Regions from separate parts of the Ectobacillus sp. JY-23 genome, predicted to be linked through region 1. Evidence: riboswitches for the same ligand, from Rfam matches in the RefSeq annotation. Region 1 holds a riboswitch; each other region holds the start of a gene.
The links. Region 1 has a riboswitch for S-adenosylmethionine ahead of MUG87_RS16275 (sugar ABC transporter substrate-binding protein). Riboswitches for the same ligand answer to the same signal wherever they lie in the genome.
Positions count from the first base shown of each region.

Region 2: linked by a shared signal. The riboswitch ahead of MUG87_RS15475 (O-methyltransferase) and the one ahead of MUG87_RS16275 (sugar ABC transporter substrate-binding protein) in region 1 are both predicted to bind S-adenosylmethionine.
Region 3: linked by a shared signal. The riboswitch ahead of MUG87_RS10590 (Na+/H+ antiporter NhaC family protein) and the one ahead of MUG87_RS16275 (sugar ABC transporter substrate-binding protein) in region 1 are both predicted to bind S-adenosylmethionine.
Region 4: linked by a shared signal. The riboswitch ahead of MUG87_RS07845 (bifunctional homocysteine S-methyltransferase/methylenetetrahydrofolate reductase) and the one ahead of MUG87_RS16275 (sugar ABC transporter substrate-binding protein) in region 1 are both predicted to bind S-adenosylmethionine.

Region 1 is NZ_CP095462.1:3,209,246-3,214,604, reverse strand. It holds gene MUG87_RS16285 (SDR family oxidoreductase) at 1-366, opposite strand, end outside; gene MUG87_RS16280 (NCS2 family permease) at 656-1,957, shown strand; SAM riboswitch class I at 2,122-2,229, shown strand; gene MUG87_RS16275 (sugar ABC transporter substrate-binding protein) at 2,319-3,428, shown strand; gene MUG87_RS16270 (sugar ABC transporter ATP-binding protein) at 3,425-4,891, shown strand; gene MUG87_RS16265 (ABC transporter permease) at 4,902-5,359, shown strand, end outside.
Region 2 is NZ_CP095462.1:3,049,961-3,055,319, forward strand. It holds gene MUG87_RS15460 (GerAB/ArcD/ProY family transporter) at 1-436, opposite strand, end outside; gene MUG87_RS15465 (Ger(x)C family spore germination protein) at 450-1,655, opposite strand; gene MUG87_RS15470 (spore germination protein) at 1,657-3,177, opposite strand; SAM riboswitch class I at 3,392-3,496, shown strand; gene MUG87_RS15475 (O-methyltransferase) at 3,743-4,321, shown strand; gene MUG87_RS15480 (alpha/beta hydrolase) at 4,411-5,121, shown strand; gene MUG87_RS15485 (amidohydrolase) at 5,284-5,359, shown strand, end outside.
Region 3 is NZ_CP095462.1:2,023,332-2,028,690, reverse strand. It holds gene MUG87_RS10595 (MFS transporter) at 1-676, shown strand, start outside; gene MUG87_RS10590 (Na+/H+ antiporter NhaC family protein) at 707-2,014, opposite strand; SAM riboswitch class I at 2,092-2,196, opposite strand; gene MUG87_RS10585 (DUF3948 domain-containing protein) at 2,558-2,665, shown strand; gene MUG87_RS10580 (MTH1187 family thiamine-binding protein) at 2,792-3,094, shown strand; gene MUG87_RS10575 (YusU family protein) at 3,116-3,361, shown strand; gene MUG87_RS10570 (proline dehydrogenase family protein) at 3,522-4,439, shown strand; gene MUG87_RS10565 (D-alanyl-D-alanine carboxypeptidase family protein) at 4,527-5,357, opposite strand.
Region 4 is NZ_CP095462.1:1,501,513-1,506,871, reverse strand. It holds gene MUG87_RS07865 (class I SAM-dependent methyltransferase) at 1-418, shown strand, start outside; gene MUG87_RS07860 (ArsR/SmtB family transcription factor) at 548-835, opposite strand; gene metC (cystathionine beta-lyase) at 1,230-2,399, opposite strand; gene MUG87_RS07850 (methionine biosynthesis PLP-dependent protein) at 2,396-3,505, opposite strand; SAM riboswitch class I at 3,683-3,794, opposite strand; SAM riboswitch class I at 3,961-4,071, shown strand; gene MUG87_RS07845 (bifunctional homocysteine S-methyltransferase/methylenetetrahydrofolate reductase) at 4,154-5,359, shown strand, end outside.

The DNA.
Region 1 (5,359 bases):
CACATTAAGACCACCTAATTGCGCTACTGTTTGTGCTACTATATCTTTACATTGTGTCTCCTCACTTAAATCGCCTGCCAGCAACAAACATTTCACACCTTGACTCTCCACAATACGCTTTGTTTCATTTGCATCTTCATGCTCATCTAAATAAGCAATCGCAACATGCGCTCCTTCTTTAGCAAACGCTACTGCCACAGCTCGACCAATACCGCTATCTCCACCTGTAATCAACGCACACTTTCCCTGTAATTTCCCTGAACCTTTATACCCCTGATCAAACTTCGGCAGGGGATTCATCAAAGATTCAATACCTGGTTGCTTTTGTTGATGCTGCGGTGCTTGAATCTGCTTCTTATTCGCCATTGTTCTTTACTCCCTTCTATTACGTAAACTTATACAAGCTTTGCTCATTTATATAGAATGTACATAAGGAGTCAAAATATAAAAGGATTGTACATAATAGGTAAAGAAGACGTTATACACAAACAAAAAGAAGCTATGCTACCGCTAAAATCCATTAATTTCTTAACGATACCTATATAAACAATAAAAAACATTCGATTTTCCAAAAAAACTCTTGCCAAATCAAACATTACCGAATAATATATATAACTGTTGTGATTATTATTCGTAAAAAAGGAAGGTTACAAGTATGTTTAATTTATCAGAGCATAAATCATCTGTAAAAACAGAAATTATTGCAGGTCTTACAACCTTTTTAACAATGGCATATATCATTATCGTAAACCCCGTTATTTTAGCGGATGCGGGTGTGCCGTTTCAGCAAGGTTTTACAGCGACAGTAATTGCAGCAGTTGTCGGTACACTATGTATGGCTTTTTTTGCTAATATGCCAATTGCAATTGCACCGGGTATGGGATTAAATGCCTACTTTGCTTATTCTGTTGTAAAAGCGCATGAAGAGGTAACATTTGCAATTGCATTTTCTGCAGTATTCGTCACTGGTATGATTTTTCTTGTATTGTCTTTAACAAAATTTCGTACAAAACTAATGGAAGCTATTCCTGAAAATTTAAAGCATGCAATTACAGCTGGTATTGGCTTGTTCATAGCTTTTATTGGTCTTCGTTTAACTGGTATTATTACAAAGCATCCTTCCAATCTGGTTGGCCTTGGAGACTTACACTCCGCTCCTGTTATTTTGGCATTGGTGGGTCTTGCAGTAACTATTATGTTAATGTCCCTTAACGTTCGAGGCGCGTTGTTTATCGGAATGCTAATTACAGGTATTATCGCGTACTTCACAAAGCAATTATCCTTTACAAAAGGCGTAATGTCACTGCCACAATTACCAGAGGGTATTATTGTTGCAAATCCAATCACAGCCATTTCTGATGTAATTCAATATGGGCTATACGGCGTTGTGTTTTCATTCTTACTTGTTACATTGTTTGATACAACTGGTACGCTTCTTGGTGTAGCACAGCAAGCTGGTCTTGTAAAGAATGGTAAGTTGCCGAACGGCGGACGTGCCATGATTTCCGACTCTATTTCAACAACTGTTGGTGCTATGTTCGGTACAAGCCCAACAACTGCATATATTGAGTCCTCTGCTGGCGTTGCTGCAGGTGGACGTACAGGTTTGACTGCACTTGTTGTTGCCGCTCTTTTTGCAGTAGCCGCTTTATTCAGTCCGCTAGTTGGTGCTGTATCTGGCGTTGCAGCGATTACATCACCATCACTCATTATCGTGGGCTGCTTAATGATGGGCGCTGTTCGTCATATTGAGTGGAATGAATTTGATGAAGCATTCCCGGCGTTCTTAGTTATTCTTAGCATGCCGCTGACATCTAGCATCGCAACAGGTATCGCTCTTGGTTTTATCTCTTATCCACTTATGAAGGTTGTAAAAGGAAAATTCCGTGCAGTACATCCGCTAGTGTATATGTTCGCTGTATTGTTCTTGTATCAACTGGTGTTTTTACCTCACTAATTGAAAGGCCGCACATTGCGGCCTTTTTACTATTTCTTTTATCCAATAGCTATATAAAATCCGAATTTTTCTGGGCTACATGTAACCGTAATGAACTATATCCTAAAAAACTATTGACAGATAAAAAGAAAAGACAGATAATTTAAAACAGTTTCATATCAAATTTCTTATCAAGAGCAGGTGGAGGGACAAGCCCTACGAAGCCCGGCAACCGACCCATTTATGGGCACGGTGCTAATTCTTGCAGCGCATAACGTGCTGAGGGATAAGAGCTGAAAGCAATCAGCGACGCCGCCTTTTCTTGTGTAAAGGCGGCTTTTTGCGTCTGCACCGTTCTTGATAAATCAGGAGGAAAACAAAAATGAAAAAATGGACAAAAGCAGTCTTACTTACATCCGTATTGGCACTTGGAGCGTGCACAAACGAGCAGAATGCCGCAACAGTGCAAAAACAAACTGCTACCAAACAAGAGCAGAAAGAGACAGTACCTACCAATACAGAGATTCCTGTCAAAGTACAAAAGCCGTTAAAAATTGCTTTAATTATGCAAATGTCAATTGGTACTTTTTCATCACAATATATCGAAGGAGTCAAAAAACAAGTAGAAGCATTCGGTGGTACCGTACAGGTATATAACTCGGATAATGACTTAGCCAAAATGGCTGCAAACTTAGATACAGCGATCAATGCTAAGGTAGACGGTATCTTGATTGATCATGGTCGCTCGGAGGCCTTGAAAAACGGTGTGGAAAAAGCTTTGGCTGCAAACATTCCTGTTGTTGCATTTGATAACGATTTGCGCTTACCAGGTGTTACTGTCATTGACCAAGATGACTACAGCTTAGCATGGAAATCGCTAAAAACATTAGCCGAAGACTTGAACGGGACTGGTGAAATCGCAGTACTTTGGGTAGGCGGTTTTGCTCCAATGGAAAGACGCAGCACAATGATTGATGCATTTTATAAACGTTATCCGAACATCAAAGAAGTTGCACGGTTTGGAACAGCTTCTAACAATACAGCTTTAGACACACAGACACAAGTAGAAGCACTGCTGAAAAAATATCCAAAAAAAGGCGATCTTGATGCTATCTTTGCCACGTGGGACGAATTCGCCAAAGGTGCCGTTAAAGCTCTGGAGCAGGCTGGCCGAACCGATATTAAGGTGTATGGAATTGACTTAAGCAATGAAGACTTGCAGCTTATCCAAAAAGAGAATTCTCCTTGGACAGCTACAGCAGCAACTGATCCAGCCGAAGTGGGTAAAATTCAAGCTCGCTTTCTATATCAAAAGGCTGCTGGAGAAGACACACCTGAAGTATATAGTTTAGAGCCATACCTAGTGAAGAAAAATCAGCTACCTGCTGAGGGTGTGACAATGGATGGCCTAGAAAAACATATTCCGGGCTGGGGCGCTTCTCAAGCAGCTTATTCTCCTTGGATGAGCAAGCTGGAAAAGGAGAAGCAATAATGAGTTTAGCATTACGGCACATTACTCACAGTTATACAAACGTGCCTGTCGTTACAGATATTACGTTTACGATTGAACGTGGAACCATTCATACTCTGCTTGGTATGAACGGCGCTGGGAAAAGCACGATTTTACGGATGCTAGCGGGCGATTTCTCGCCCCTTTCCGGTGCTATCCATTTGGATAATAAAGAAGTTTCCTTCCAATCACCCAGACAGGCGCATGAAAAAGGTATTGCATTTGTAGCACAGGAAGTAGACTATGCTCTTATGTCAGAGCTATCTGTACTGGAAAACGTACTACTGAATCAAATTGTGCGCGAAAAGCGAATTTATTTTTCAAAAAAAGCAAAGGAACAAGAAGCAGCGCGCTTACTAAAACGGGTGGGACTGAATCTGAATGTCAAACAACCCATCTCACAATGTTCACTTTATGAAAAGCAGCTCATTTTAATTGCCAGGGCACTATCTGATGATGTCCAATTTTTATTGTTGGATGAACCTACCTCAGCTCTCGGTCCAAAAGAAGCACAACATTTATTAGAGCTAATTCATTCATTGAAGAAACAGGGTGTTGGTATTCTTCTTGTATCGCATCGTTTATCCGAAATTAGACAGCTAGCAGATAAAATGACACTCCTGCGTAATGGGCAGGTAGTTTGTACTGCTTCTCCTGCTACTATGACAGATAAAGATATTGTTACCGCAATAGCTGGTGAGGTAAAACCCGCGAAACGCTTGGAAAAGGATTTAACAACAGCGGAGAATCTATTCGAGCATCATGCACTTCACGTCAAAAAAGGAGAGGTCGTAGTCATCTATGGACTTTTGGGCAGCGGTAAATCTGATGTAGCTGAAACATTATTTGGTGCCCGTGAGCCCGTTCAGGTTACTATCAATGGAACGAAGCAACGCTTCCGTAACCCCTCTGATGCTATTCGTGCAGGTATAGCACTTGTACCAGAAGAACGACGCAAACAAGGTTTATTCGTAAGTGAAAGTATCAGCAATCATTTGTCACTTCATCGTAAAGGACGTTTGCATGTAAAATCTGAAGAAGAACACGCCCTAAAGATAAGTGAACAATTCAATATTCAACCAAGAAACGTACATTTTCAAGTTGGCCGTTTAAGCGGAGGGAATCAACAAAAAGTTTCTATCGCAAAATGGGCTGGTTTCCACTCTAAGGTTTTCATTTTAGATGAACCTACAAAAGGCATTGATATGGCAGCAAAACAAGATGTATTCCGCTTTATTTCAGATGCTACGCAAAAAGGCGCTGGTGTTTTATATTTCACTGCAGAACAAGATGAAGCACTGCAAATTGCTGATCGCATTCTTATCATGTGTAAAGGTGAAATCATTACCGAAGTATTGCCGCGAGAGACCGATGCAGCAGAACTGCTACGGTTAGCAGAAGGAGGAGAAATCATTGACAGTATCCATTCAAACCAAACTGTCTAAAGAACCTATTATGAAACAAGGTCTTTATAAATTTGGAACAATCGGCATAATTCTTGCTGTTACAGCCTTTTTTGCTTTTATGAATGAATCGTTTTTGACTTATCAGAATGTGAGTGATATTTTGCGTTCTATCTCTATTGTCACACTGTTAGCAATTGGTGTTACATTTACCCTTGTGGTAGATGGCTTTGATCTGTCTGTTGGTGCGACTGCCAGCTTGGCTACTGTCACAAGTGCAGCAGCTCTTGTGCTGTACCGACAGGAGCTGCTGGTAGCACTCCTCATCCCATTGCTATGCGGGCTTCTCGTTGGGCTGCTCAACGCCTTTCTTGTTGTACGCATTAAACTACCTGATTTACTAGCAACACTCAGCGTGATGTACATCATCAACGGATTACAATTAACACTCACAAAAGGATCTTCTATATATGAAGGCATGACAGGCGCCACTGGACGCTTTATTCCTTC
Region 2 (5,359 bases), 160 kb from region 1:
AAATCATAACCATGGACATACGTCCAATCACTTCGAAGCCAAGGCTGGCTATATAAGCAACTGCCAGCATCATGCAGGTATTTAGAATAAAGGGAGACGTATACGGATATGCCGCTACAATTAAAAGTGAACCAAAATCTCGTAAAACGCGTGAACAAATGTATAAAAAGTATGCGATATAAAAAAGACCTACAATCTGTCCTAGTCGCTTCCCAAGCAGCTTCTGCAGATATTGTATAAGTGATAAGTTTGGGGCGTACTTATACAGTGAAATGTAGATAAGTAATGGAAGGATGGCCACTGCGGTTCCAATCAAGATGGCAATCCAAGCGTCTTGTTTAGCACTCTTTCCCACATCAAGGAGGACTGCGCTTCCCAGTTCAAATAAGATAATGATATAAAACATTTCAATTGTATACACGTGGTGTTTTTGCATAGTGTCCTCCTTGCTAACGGACTGTCGGGAAATGGTCTTGAATCATGCCGGAACGTCTAAGAGTGGTATGTACCGTAACGTGAAGCTTAGCTTTAGCAAATTGCTCTTCCCACTGTTTTTCATATGTGTTCCAAACCCGTGGGCTATTGCGATATAAAAATTCTCCAAAGCCGAAAATATCGCTCTTCTCTTGTTGGACAAGGCGCACTGCATGTTCAATTTCACGCTTTACTTCTTTACTCATCTTTGTTTCAATTTGCTTAATTACATCAGGATTGGTAATCGCAACATCTTCACAATCTACTGCTTCAATTTCGGCATCTTGGTATACGGAAACGTGTAGAATCGGGGTCCCTTGTTGAAAGCTTACCTTCTTTTTACTTTTGGCAAATAAGATTTCAGAACTAATGTACTTGTTTTTAGCGCATGCAGCTGAGACAATCGTATGTTTTAACTGATTACCTATATATAGGACAGCTTTTGCATCAGTGCCGTCAAGCCAGCGAACTAAACGCCCTTGCTTATTAAGAATACCTACGCCACTGAGTACAGAAGACACAGGGTGTGTTTGTTCTACATAGCTCGCTTGTGATTTTTTCTTGGTATCACCTTTGACAGTTACACCGCTGATAATTGCTTCTTTTCCTGGTGTGACAGTGTTCATTACGAGCTCGTTTAAAAGAACGTTGGGATTTTCTCCTAGTACCTGTCCCGTATTTTTTAGTTTTCCAATGATAGATTGAGTAGGAATTTTATTTAAAACAGTCAGAGTATCTAAAACAGTGCTGGCAGTCGTATCTCTTGCGATTACAACTGGAATATTAGTACGAAGACTTTGATCACGCTCGAGGGTGTCCAGTGCTTCAGCTAGACCACGGCGGGCCATTTCCTCTCCAAACACAATTAAAGCAGTATGGGCATAAAAATTTTGTCTCGAGATACTTTTAGAAGCATTGCGAGCCGCTGAGACAATTGTTTTTCCAAAGCCGCTTTGATTTAGGATTTGCAAGCCGCTGTTACCACCAGAGCCTCCTTGTGTGCCGGCGGCTTGACTCGGGTCCACAATTTGAAAGGTAACTTTATACTGATGTTCGTTTACTATATCGATTCCCATTCCAATTACAACAGCCATTTCATTTAATTCTGCTTGACTTCCGCACCCTGCTTGATAGATCAGCATACAAATAAGAGCTATATAGCCCATAATTCGTTTCAGCATGTTACGATTCTCCTTTTTGCGGTGATCGGACTGTTTGTTTAGGGGTTGAATTTGTCTTGATATCAAAAACTCTTGCCCAAAAACTTTTCTGACTAGATCTTTGCGCACCTTGCACACCGGGAAGCTTGGTACTAACAAACAGTTCTCCAAAGGAGTAGAGACTACATGTATGAGCTAAAAGGACAAGAAACCCGAGCAAGATTCCGTAAAAGCCTAGTAAGAATGCTGCTATCATAAGAACGAAGCGAAGAATCCTGGCAGTAGCAGCCAAATTATAGCTAGGCAGTGTAAAGCTCGAGATGGCTGTGATGGAGACCACTATAATCATCGCAGTCGATACGATTCCTGCTTGTACCGCCGCTTGTCCTAATACAATCGCTCCAACGATAGAAACAGTTGGGCCAATGATACGAGGCATGCGTATGCCAGCTTCTCTAAGAAGCTCAAACAGCAGCTCCATCAAAAAAGCCTCTATAATGGCTGGAAATGGAATACCTTCCCGCTGTGCATATAGACTGATTAAAAGGTGTGTTGGAAGCATGGATTGATGATGTGTAATTAAAGAGATATAGATGGAAGGTGCAAGCAAAGCAACCAAAAAGGATACAAACCGCAGTCCTCGTATAAAATAGCCAATCTGTTTTCTTTCGTAATAATCCTCTGGTGATTGGAAGAATTGAAAAAAGGAGACAGGTGCAATTAAAACGAATGGTGTTCCATCCACAAATACAGCGACCCGCCCTTGTGAGATGTCGCTTGCTACTACATCAGGTCGCTCTGTGTGATAAACGGTTGGGAATACGGTGTGTGTATTATTTTCAATCAGCCTTTCAATATCACCTGACTCTAAAACCATATCCAGATTACTTGTTTGCAGCTTGTTTTGCACTTTCATCAGCACTTCTTCATCAACAATGCCTTCTACGTACATAATTTCTACGCTTGTCTGTGAAAGTGTTCCAATCTCCATGGCTTCAACCCTCAGTTTAGGATTTTTAATTTTTCTGCGCACTAGAGCTGTGTTTGTTCTAATACTCTCTACGAAGCCTTCCTTTGGTCCTCGAATTGTTGTTTGTGTTGATGGTTCGGTAATAGAGCGGCGTTCGCCTCCGCGCGTGCTCGCGATGATTGCTATGTGACATCCATCAATAAATACCGCGGTGTCACCCTCCAAAATGGCTCGAAATACTTCCTTCCATCTAGAAGTAAGATTCAGTCCGCTTGTGGTTACTAAATTATTTTGCAGACAAGACGCTATTCCGTCTGTTGTCATTCGTTCGTTTGTGTCCCATAGCTCTATTAAAGGTTGAATAACAGATTTTGATACCAGCTTTTCATCAGAAAGCCCTTCAATTCGTACAAGAGTAGCGGAAGAGAGATGTTTTTTTCCTAGTGTTATATGTCGTATAGATAGGTCTGTGCTGTCGCCGAAATCCTGTTGAATGCGAGCTGTATTTTGGACTAAAGAGATGAAAATTTCGTCTTTATGTTCTTCTTGTTGCATCACATGATGATTTTTCATAGAAACGTACTCACCTTAATTTTTTGGCTGTTAACAATCGTATCTCCTATTTTAAGGATGTTTATTCTTCATACTCTATTTGGAGCAAAGAAAATGAAAATCTGATAGAAATACGAATAGGCATACATAGAGTGTTAGGCGATTCTAATTCGACGCGTATATAATTACATTGACTTTTCGTATATATTTACTTAGAATTTTAAAAAGACGTAATTTCTTATCTAGAGAGGTGGAGGGACTGGCCCTTTGAAGCCTCGGCAACGGATTCCTTTGGAATACCGTGCCAATTCCAGCAAGCTGCGCGCTTGGAAGATGAGAAAGGACGAAGATGCTTTTGTGAGGTAAAAGTATGTTCAGCTCCTTTCTTGGTGTAGGAAAGGGGCTTTTTTATGTATAGGCTGTGTTAAAGCCCAATGTTAATCATTTGCACTTGTTGATTGGAGTGAAAGGGATGAGACTCCCTGACCGCTCGCTGAAAGCGAACCCCCGTAACGGAAAGCAACAACAAACCATTAACCGAGCCTATGTATAAAAAATCAAAAGCCCTACATAAAAGGAGGATGAAATGAAACAGATAGAGCAGCAAGCACCGTCTGCATATTTACAGATTATAAAAGAATCAAAGAAGATTGGTTTTAATCAATTTTGTGACTATAAAACAGGCTTTTTCTTAAAAGGATTAGCCGCAGCGAAACAAAGTGGCAGATTTTTAGAACTGGGAACAGGAACAGGGGCATCGGCTTCTTGGATTTTAGAAGGTATGGATGAAACCAGCACATTGATAACTGTTGATATTGATCCTGCTGTTCACGCCGTAGCAAAACAAATGCTGGGACATGATACACGTATTACATTTCATTGCGAAGAGGGAAGTGCATTTATTCAAACGATGACCGAAACGTTCGACTTTATCTTTGCGGATACATGGCCAGGAAAATTCGACTTGCTGGATAAAACACTAGAGCAGCTGAATGTTGGTGGATTTTATGTCATTCATGACGTATTACCGCATGAAAAATTGCCGGAAGAGTACCGTATTAAAGCGCCAACGTTAGTGCAAGCATTGCGAAATAGAAAAGATATGACTATAACTGAGATGGACTGGTCTACAGGCGTATTACTAGCAATTAAAACAGCAGAATAAATATAAGAGGAGATTCTAAACATCAGCGTATTGCTCCTTAAAAAAAGTGATAGATTAAGTAAAAAGTGAAAACTGTGAGGAATCTTACGATGAAAAAATGGATGAAAATAATTCTATTATCTTTCATAGCGCTATTGGTATTTATAACCGCATGCTTTTTGATTTGGGCGCAAGCTGCTTATAAGCCCACAAAAGAGGCTCTTTCTCTTGTGCAAAACAAAGAAGATGGAGCTATGGTATTTGGCAATCCAAATGCTGAAACAGGTATTATCTTTTACCAAGGTGCAAAAGTAGAGGCGGAGGCATACAGCTATATTGGATACGAGCTACAAAAGAAAGGCTACTTCACTGTTATACCGCAGTTGCCATTGCGTTTTGCCATTTTTGATGTCAATAAGGCAGACGAAATCATCAAGAGCTACCCACAGGTAAGAAGGTGGTATATAGCGGGTCATTCTTTAGGGGGAGCGATGGGTGCTAGGTACGCTTATGAAAATAAAGATAAAGTCGCTGGGATCATGTTTCTGGCTGCTTATCCAGCAGATGACCTTTCCAACACGTCTATTCCAATTCTGTCCGTTTATGGTGAAAGAGATGGAGTGGCTACGCTGTCACAAATGAAAGAGAAAGAACAGCTTCTTTCCAAAAACACTACTCTACATATGATTAAGGGTGGAAATCATGCTCACTTTGGCATGTATGGTGAGCAAAAGGGCGATAATAAAAGTACGATTACAGCAAAGCAGCAACAAAAGGAAACCATTGAAGTTATGACAGAATGGTTAAATAGGCAACACTAAGGAGACAACGTATGAGCGTTGTCTTTTTATATGGATTCACAATATGGTGTATTTCTAAAAAGAGTTTCATTTTTAATACTTTTTTAAGAAATGGTTTATAAGTCTTTTAGTTTTATCCGATATGATAAAGGAAGAACAACAACGACCTAGAGGGGGATAGGAATGAATACATTTTGGTTGAAGAATGTCTTACTAGAAACAGGTTATAAATATGAAGATGATGTGGTAACAGAAACAG
Region 3 (5,359 bases), 1.2 Mb from region 1:
AGCAGAGCCGCAGTATGTTATGGGACTTGTTGGTGTAGTTACATTACTTCTATTTATAAGACACGAGTGGAAGACAGAAGCAGCGTTTATTCCGCTTCGTATGTTTTATGAAAATCGATTGCTTACGTATGTAAACTTTACTTTTGTTTTGTTAAACATATACAACTATGTGCTATTGTTTGGTGTACCAGTATATCTTCAGGATCATTTGCATCTCAGCTTATCTATGAGTGGCTTGCTGATGCTATTTATCGCTGGCTCCGGCATTGTGGTCACACCTATTACAGGAAGATGGACGGATAAGGTGGGGGCGGCACCTGCGCTGATGTTGGGGGCAGGTTTTATGCTTACCGGTGCAGTACTACTCGCCTTTGTATTTACAAAATTGCCTGTTTACGGTACCATCCCTGTGTTGCTGTTGCTCGGTATGGGGTATGGCTTTCAAAATATCAGTTTGCAATCTGCTATGCTAAAAGCGGCACCTCCTGAACAAACGGGTGTGGCATCTGGATTATTTCAAACAGCGAGGTACATTGGTGCAATCTTCGCATCAGTCTTGCTCGGGAGTTTATTCGGTCACGAGGTGACAGCGAGTCATATGCGCATGCTGGGTATCATTCTAATTGGTTTAGCGTTCGCCAGTATATGGATGAGCAGAAAGCTTCGTCACCTATAACAAAAGAGCACGCCGCCGCGTGCTCTTTTGTTAAGCTGCTTTTTTCTCTTCTGCTTTTGTAGAAAGACGCGGGAAATTAAAGACAATTGCTAATGCACCGCAAATGGCAATTAGCATTGGATAAAAGCAAAACGGTAAAATACTAAGCGGAGAAATTGATGCAAATGCCGCTGCCGTCAGCATTTGTGCGCCGTACGGTACGAGACCTTGCACACAGCAAGAGAAGATATCCAAAATGCTTGCTGATTTACGTTTATCAATGCTGTATTGATCTGCGATGTTCTTTGCAAGCGGACCAGCAAAAATAATAGAAATCGTATTGTTGGCAGTCGCCAAGTTTGTTGCACTTACAAGGCCGGCAATACTGAATTCTGCCCCTTTTTTCGAGCGAATGTTACGCGTCATGATATTTAGAATAAATTGAATGCCGCCGTTGTATTTAATCAGTTCGACCATACCGCCAATTAGCATTGCAAGAAGCGCCATTTCCATCATGCCATTCATGCCATCCGCAACAGCTTTGAACAGCTTTGCGATGGTATAGCTACCGTCAAGCAATCCAACTACACCAGCAAATACAGTTCCGCCCACCAGTACAGCAAGTACGTTTACGCCAAGCAGTGCTGTAACTAATACACCTACATAAGGAAGAATCTTAATCCAATTAAAGTCCTTAGCCGCTACACTACTTTGATTGCCAGATGTGATAAGAACTAAAATAATAATTGTAACAATCGCTGCTGGCAATACAATGAAGAAATTTGTTTTGAATTTATCTTTCATCTCGGTTTGTTGGGAGCGGACTGCCGCAATTGTTGTATCCGAGATAAAGGAAAGGTTATCACCGAACATCGCACCACCAATAATAGTAGCCATAGAAAGGGCCATTGAGATGTCTGTTTGTGTACTAATACCCACACCAATCGGTGCAAGTGCTGCAATCGTTCCCATGGATGTTCCCATTGCTAACGATAGAAAAACCCCGATAATAAATAAGCCTGCAATTAAAAAGTTTTGCGGTAAAACAGATAAAGCCAGGTTAACTGTGGAATCAACAGCGCCCATCCCTTTTGCTGTTTGAGAGAAGGCACCAGCTAAAATAAAAATAAGCACCATAATCATAATATCTGTATGTCCGGCACCCTTTGCAAACCGTTCTACTTTTGTACCTAGTGTTTCTTTTGTATTCATCATAATGGCGATGGCTGCTGCAATGGTAATGGCAACGAGCACCGGCATTTTATAAAAGTCTCCTGTAATTACGCCTGAACCTACAAATAAAGCTAAAAATACACCAAGCGGCAATAAAGCCAAAGCACTTCCCTTCGGATTTTCCAATCTTTGCACCTCTTTCTAAAATAATAAAAAACCTCTTCTTATCTAGTAAGAAGAGGTTTCATGTATACGAAACACCCCTCTTATCTCTCAAGCAAAATGCTTGCTGGATTTGGCACAGCACTCTATAAGAGTCCGCTGCCGAGGCATCAACGGGCCAGTCCCTCCGCCTCTCTGGATAAGTGGAATATGAATTTTCAACAAAGACTAGATTACTTTATAGCGTTTTGCTGGAAATGTCAATGGAAAAAAAAACAGGTGGTACAGCAACATCCAGTAGGCATGTTCTATTTCGTATTTATAGGTATACATTACATTTTTGTTACAGAAAAAACACGGTTGCAAGAGAGAAGAAAACTAAGGATGAACCCGTTTCTTTTATAGGGTTCATCATAAAAATTTTTATAAAACTACTAGAAAAACTATTGCAGATAAAAAATAGTTATGTTACATTTATGTTACAAAAGTTACAGAGAGAAACTATAAAATTATCAACCATAATATATACATTAAATATAAATGAACGAACCAAAGGAGATAGACAAGATGGAAAACAAAACAGTACAAATGACAAAAGCAGATGTAGTAGGATTCGGCGGTGCGGCAGCAACTTTATCGGCTATTATTCTAATGTTTGCAAGCTTTCTAGGATAAGAGCAAATAGCTTCTATTATAAAATTTATACAGGATACAGGCGCATCTGATAAGGTGTGCTTTTTTAATGCGGAAAATCTGTGAAATGAGGTAGAATAAGATGGAAATGAAAAGGAGGCACACACGATGGCAATTGTTGATATCAGTATTATTCCGATTGGAACAGGTACACCGAGCGTAAGCTCATACGTAGCAGATATACATAAAGTGTTACAGAAGCATGAAGGACGTGTGAAATATACATTAACACCGATGAATACCATTATAGAAGGAGAGCTTCCTGTTTTGCTGGAGGTGATTCAAGACATGCATGAAGTTCCTTTTACGAAAGGAGCGATGCGCGTAGCAACCAATATTCGTATTGATGATCGTCGTGACAAGGAAAGCACGATGGAGAACAAGCTGGCTTCTGTGCGTTCTAAGCTATAATTAGAAAAGGAGAGAAGCGTAGTGAATGAAAATTTTCCAAAGCAATTTGATGCACTATTTGCAAAATATACAGAACTGCTTTTAGGGGAAAGTACACCTGAATTGCAGGAGCAGGTAAAATTGTGGGCATTGTATTCGCAAATTGCAAAATCGATGCCGGCACTGGCGAAGCACTGGAATGAAACGTATCCAGAGGCTAAAGCCGATATGATGCACGTTATTCAAAATATTAAACAGCTAAATGATGCACATCGTATTAAAAAATAAAGTCATAAAAGACCTTGCAGTAGCGAGGTCTTTTTGATATCTTCTAAAATGTATGTATTCTAAATTGTTTTAAAAATTATTTGTGTCAAATAATTTTTAAAAGTGATATAATTTATAGAGAAGAAGCAGAGAAATAATATTTACGTAGGGGTGAAGTACAATGGAACAACTTATGCGTAACTCATTTTTATTTTTATCAAAAAATAAAGCGCTAACAAAATTAGCAAAGCGTTATGGTTTACGTTTTGGTGCTGGCCGCTTTGTGGCCGGAGAAACGATTGGTTTAGCAACAGAAGCAATTAAAGATTTAAATAAAAAAGGTCTCGTTGTTACAATCGATTATTTAGGTGAATTTGTGGACAATGAGCGTGAAGCGAATCAAATGGCGGACGAGTCTATAGAGGCAATCAGAGCAATTGGCCGTGAAGGATTAAACTCACAGCTTTCTTTGAAGATGACATCTATGGGTCTTGATATATCGGAAAATCTGGTAATGAATAATATGCGTCGCATTTTAAATGCTGCAAAGGAAAACGGTGTATTCGTTACGATTGATATGGAAGACTACACTCGCTGCGAGAAGACAATTGAAATTTTTAAATTGCTCCGTGAAGAGTATGACAATGTCGGCACAGTAATTCAAGCGTATTTGTACCGTACGGAAAAAGATATTGATGATTTAAATCGATATAAGCCGAATTTGCGTCTTGTAAAAGGTGCATATAAAGAGCCAGAAACAGTCGCATTTCCGGATAAAGCAGATGTGGATGAAAACTTCAAAAAGATTATCAAGACGCATATGCTAAATGGCAATTATACAGCAGTCGCATCTCATGATGAAGCCATTATTGAATATACGAAAAACTTAGCGAAGGAATACAACATTCCACGTACGCAATTTGAATTCCAAATGCTATACGGCATTCGCCCGGAGCGTCAATTGGAACTTGCAAAAGAAGGCTACACAATGCGTGTATACGTACCATACGGCAATGACTGGTACGGCTACTTCATGCGTCGCCTAGCAGAACGCCCAGCAAACGTAGCGTTCGTACTAAAAGGTATCTTCAAAAAATAAAGAACACAACATCCTGTTGTCAGTAGACAACAGGATTTTTAGATTGTAAATCTATTCGGCCGATAGAAGAGAGAGTTCGGCCGGAATTCAGTCAAGCACATAGGCTGTAATCTTTTTGGCATCTTTATAAGCATTCTCTTTATTGCTTTGCAAAACAACGGTAATAATGCGGCGGCCGTTTTTCTCATCCACAGTTACCAAGGTGTAGCCAGCGCGCTTAGTATGGCCGCTTTTGCTTGCGATGGCGTACGGGTCGTGGTACAGCTCTTTTCGACCATTATTATGTATTTCGGTTTGCTGCGCAGATGTTTGAACGGTTGTTGAAACAGCGTGCATAGCAGACAAAACAGCTGGATAGTGAACAGCTTCTTTTGCAATCACTGCAAGATCATGCGCTGAAGCATGATGATGTTTGCCATCCGCACCGCTGGCATTATGAAAAGTTGCTTGTATCCCAAGCTCTCTTGCACGCTCGTTCATCAGGACAGCGAAGTCTTTTCCTGAACCGGAAATGTGTTCGGCGATAGACTCTGCTACGTAGTCGACACTAATGGTAAGCAACAGCTTGATGGCTTCATCTCGTTTTAACGTTTCACCAACACGTAATGAGATTTTAGCCGAGCCTGCTTCTGTATTACGAGCCTGCTGTGTGATGACGACTTCTTCATCTGGCCTCACTTTCTCCATAACAAGCAATGCCGTCATGAGTTTAGCGAGGCTGGCAGGGGCAACGGGAATATCCGCATCTTTTTCATACAGCACCTCACCTGTGGCAGCATCTAATGCAACCGCATATCTTCCTTTAATAAGCGGCATACTCCTTTGTGAGAGTGCAGAAAGTTTTACAGAGGTTGTGATATAGGTGACGCCAGTAATTAGAAATGTGATTGAGAGTACATGTATCCATCGTTTCAACATAA
Region 4 (5,359 bases), 1.7 Mb from region 1:
TGTCGACTATGGCTATACCAATGAAGAATGGTGTGAGCCTGTTCATCGCCAAGGAAGCTTACGAGGGTATTATAAGCATCAATTGATTTCAAATCCATTGTTATATCCAGGGGATATGGATTTGACGACGCATATACATTGGGATGGGTTGCAGTCAGCTGCAGCAGAAAATCAAATGGAAACGCTGCTTCGTGTTAAACAAACAACATTTTTGCTTGCTACTGGTATCCTCGAACAGTTGATTGATCATGTTGATGTAGACCCGTTTTCTACAGCAAGTACTCATAATCGAGCGGTGCGGTCATTGCTAACAGGTGGCATAAGTGACACCTTTCAAATAGCGATTATGGGGAAACTGCTAGAAGGCTATCGTGAGCTGCTAGCTGTGACTAATGAAATGCGTCATTCACCTTTATGAGAAATTATATATGATTGTATGTAAAAAGTGCAGCATTTGCCGCACTTTTTACATATAAAACAAGAGTTCCGTTTAATTTTTGACATAAGAAAAGCAACATTTTATAAATGCTGCTTACCTTTCCCCTAATTAAAATAATATCTTTATAAGTTGTGTTACTTTTTCGTTATCAACACTATAAAAGATTTCTAAACCTTTTCGCTCACTCGTAACAATTTTGGAGCTTTTTAACTTGGCTAAGTGCTGTGAAATGGTAGACTGCGGCATGTCAAGGCTTGTATACATTGTTGATACATTACATGCCCCTTTTTCAATTAGTCCCTTCACAATACAAAGGCGAACCGGATGAGCCAGTACCTTCAACATCTCAGCATTTTCTTCAAATAAATTGGCTTCACTTTCGAATGTTTCAATCATTTGCTTTTTCACCTCCGTATATGCTCCTGGCATTAAGATATACACAAAAAATTGTAAGGTAAAGAGAATCTCCTTTGCAAATCTTTTGGCGAAACGTAAAGATAATGTAAAGAAAGAGATTACTGTGTAATTATATAAGCACCTACAGTTATAGACTCTTTTATCTTAACTCTATCAAGATTTAGGAATGATTTACAATGCTCCTGTTGACACACTTCTTCAAACCTAATCAAATACAGCTAATTTGTTAAAGAGAAGATATAAATGTACTTATATAAATCACATTGTAGCACAATTTTTGTTCTTTATATAGTACCATAATACAAGCAGTTGCGAAAATACTTCTTTAGCAACTGCTTGTATCTCTTGGTTATTATAGAAAATATGTTTTTTGTTAGAATAATTGAATGTGACTTTTTGTTCTCTCAAAAGTATTTTCAAAGTCACATATAAGATCATCAATATGTTCTAAGCCAACAGATAAACGAAGCAAATTCGATGAGATGCCTCGTTTTTCTCGTTCTTCCACAGACATAGCAGCATGTGACATCTTAGCTGGGTAAGATAATATAGATTCAACAGCACCTAAACTCACAGCAAAGACTGGTAATGTAATACATGATAAGAATGAGTTTAGAGATATTTCTTCGTGCAATTCAAAGGAAAGAACAGCACCGGGATGTGATGCTTGACGTTGGTGTACGTCATAGCCTGGATGATGAGTAAGCCCTGGATAATGTACATGCTTTATTTTCGGATGTTGATCGAGATAGGCAGCCATAGCTGATGCATTTTGTGCACTTCGCTCTAAGCGAACTTGTAATGTTTTCAGCCCGCGAAGTACGAGCCAGGCATCTTGTGGTGCGAGCACTGCACCGAAAGCATTTTGTAAAAAGCCGAGTTGTTTTGCTAAAGATGCATCCTTTACCACAGCTAAACCTGCAGTTACATCGCTATGCCCAGCAATAAATTTTGTTGCGCTGTGTAAGACCACATCAGCTCCTAGAGACAAAGGACGCTGATACAAAGGTGTCATAAAGGTATTATCTACAAAAGTCAAAGCGCCGTGCTTTTTAGCGATTTGACATACAGCAGCTAAGTCGGTGACTTTTAAAAGTGGGTTGGAAGGAGTTTCTACATATAGTACCTTTGTATTTGGTCTAATTGCGTTTTTTACAGCTTGTAAATTACTCATATCAACAAAGGTGTGCTCTACGCCGTAACGTGCCAGTACTTCTGTTACAACTCGAAAGGTTCCGCCGTATACATCTTCAGAAATAAGAACATGATCTCCTTGTGATAGGAGCAAAAAGGCAGTTGAGATAGCAGCCATGCCTGATGAGAATGCAAATCCTTTCACACCGTCTTCAAGATCGGCAATCACCTCTTCTAGAGCCTCACGAGTAGGGTTTCCGGAACGACTATAATCGTATTTGCCAAATGTATCGGGATTTGTTTGATGAAAAGTGGACGTTTGGTAAATAGGTACACTGACAGCACCTGTTTGTGAATCAAATTTATGCTTATTATGCAATAAGCGTGTATCAAAGGAAAAGTGGTTCATATTTGAACCTCCTCGCGTACAAGATAAAGTGCGTGCTTTACATCTTGTATCAAATCTTCAACATGCTCAATACCCACGGAAAAGCGAAGTAGCCGATTGCATACACCACGTTGTAGCCGCACCTGAGTAGGAATATCTGCATGTGTTTGAGTAGCCGGATATGTAATAAAACTTTCCGTACCACCTAGACTTTCTGCAAATGTGATGAGAGAAAGGGATTGCAAAAATGGATCAATCCATTCTTCGTGTTGTAAGCGAAATGAAATCATTCCCCCTTTGCCAGGGTACAGGACATCTGTTACTGATGCGGAAGACTGCAAGAAAGAAACCAAGGCTTTTGCGTTCTCTTCATGCTGCTTCATGCGCAGTGCTAGAGTTTTCATGCCTCTCATTAAAAGCCAAGAGTCAAAGGGACTTAAAACAGCACCGGAAGCGTTATGAAAATGACCGAGTGCCGTGCAAAGCGCTGCTCCTTTCGCTACAACAAGACCAGCCAATACATCATTATGTCCTCCTAAATATTTTGTGGCACTATGAATGACAATGTCGGCACCAAGCAAGATAGGCTGCTGTAGCACCGGTGTGTAAAAGGTATTATCAACTATGAGCAGTAAATTATATCTTTTTGCAATGTCAGCTACGCCGGGAAGGTCTGTGACTTCCATGAGTGGGTTGGTAGGTGTCTCAATGAAAATAGCCTTTGTGTTTGATGTAATGGCTTCTTCGATATGATGTAGATCATGAGTTGATACATATCTACATCGAATGTTCCATCTGTTTTCTAAATCATTAAATAAGCGGAAAGTACCGCCGTATAAGTCTTCTGATACAATCAATTCATCTCCAGATTTAAATAAAGAAAGTACAAGAAGAATTGCAGCCATACCTGAGCTACAGGCAAACCCTTTATCTCCGTGTTCCAGCTCTGCAATGGCCTGCTCGAGAATCTCGCGCGTTGGATTGCCTGTACGCGTATAGTCATATCCGGTTGATCTGCCAATCCCCTCATGTCTGTAAGCTGTAGATAAGTAAATAGGAGCGCTCACAGTTCCTGTAGTGTGTTCACTTCTGTTTCCAATTTGAGCCAACTTTGTTTCCTGTCTCATATTTTCTCCCCCTTTAATATAAGGCCGTTGTTACTTTCCATTACAGTGTTTTGCGTTCCGCAAGAGCCTCCCCCTGCGCTCCAATCAACAAGTTCCTATCCTCAACACTAGGCTTTAAAACTGCCTAACATAAAAAAGCCTTCTAAGAAGAAGGCTTTATAATGCAGAATACGCTTCTTCTTATCTGTCAAATTCCTTTGAATTTGCTGGAGTTAGCACCTTTTTAACAGAATTGTTAATGGTTGCTGAGGTATCTAAGGGCCAGTCCCTCCACCTCTCTGGATAAGAAACACATATGAAGTTCGAAGTCTTTTTTATACTGTATACTTAGTACCTAGAAAAAAGCAATATTTTTTTGTTAATTTAAAAAATTAAAAATAATTATGTTTATTTTTATTGACTTCTAAAAAGCGAGTATGCTAAATTATCATGAAAAGCGCATAAGTTGTATCAAACTCTTATCGAGAGCGGCGGAGGGAAAGGCCCTGTGAAGCCCGGCAACCTTCAAACGACTTGTTTGAAACGGTGCTACAACCTGCAAAACAACAAGTTTTGCGTGATAAGGGGCGGATGTTTCCGAATCCTCTCCTTTCATAAAGGAGAGGATTTTTTGTGAAATTATTCGCCCTACAAAAAGGGGTGCGATGAATGTTACGAAAAAGAATTGAGGAAGGTATCTTACTAGGTGATGGAGCAATCGGAACATTGCTCCATTCTCATGGATTGCAGAGTTGTTTGGAAGAACTCAATCTAGAACAACCAGAGCGCATCATTGATATACATCGTCAATATAGAGAGGCAGGAGCAGAGGTTATCCAAACACATACATATGGTGCTAATGAAGGGAAATTGCGCGCATATGGCTTGGAGGAGCAGGTTGTTGCTATTAATAGAGCCGCGGTTAGAAACGCTAGAGTCGGAGCAGAGGGTGCTTATATCCTTGGGACGATTGGTGGCGTGAAGCATACGGGAGCCATGATAACAACAGAAGCAGAACGTGAGTTTATGTTGCTTGAGCAAGCGTATGCTTTGCTTGAGGAAGGTGTGGATGGCCTGATCCTGGAAACCTTCTATGATGAAAAGGAATTAATACGAGCTTTACGTATTTTGCGATCAAGAACAGATATCCCCATTATTACACAGGTAGCTTTACATGAGGCTGGCTTGACACAAACTGGAAGATATATTGAAGATGTCTTTGCTGAATTGTTTCAATCTGGTGCTGATGTTGCCGGTCTCAATTGCCGGTTGGGACCGCTTCATATGATTGAATCTTTGACCTATGTGCCCCTTCCACAGAAGGGACATCTTTCTGCCTATCCGAATGCAGGTCTCCCCAAATATGTAGATGGTACATATGTGTATGAGGGAACACCTGAATACTTTAAAGATATGGTGAATCAATTTGCCAATCAAGGTGTCAAACTGATTGGTGGCTGCTGCGGGACCACACCTGCACACATTCGGGCGATGAAAGAAGCATTACAGCAAGCGCCGGTCTTAAGGAAAGAGGTAGAGAGAAGAAATATCATTACCATAGCAGAGGCTCGCTCTCGTCAAACAGGTAATAGTTTAGCAGAAAAGGCAAAGGAGGAGAGAACGATTATTGTCGAGCTAGACCCTCCTAAAACTTTGGATACGAGTCGCTTTTTTGAAGGAGCAAAGGCACTCAAACGAGCAGGAGCCGATGCAATTACTCTGGCTGATAATTCATTAGCCAGTCCACGTATTTCTAATATGGCACTTGGCGCGATGCTAATGAGGCAGAACATACCTGTGTTAACACACTTAACATGTCGCGATCACAATTTAATTGGCTTACAATCCCATTTACTAGGTCTTGCTTCCCTGGGT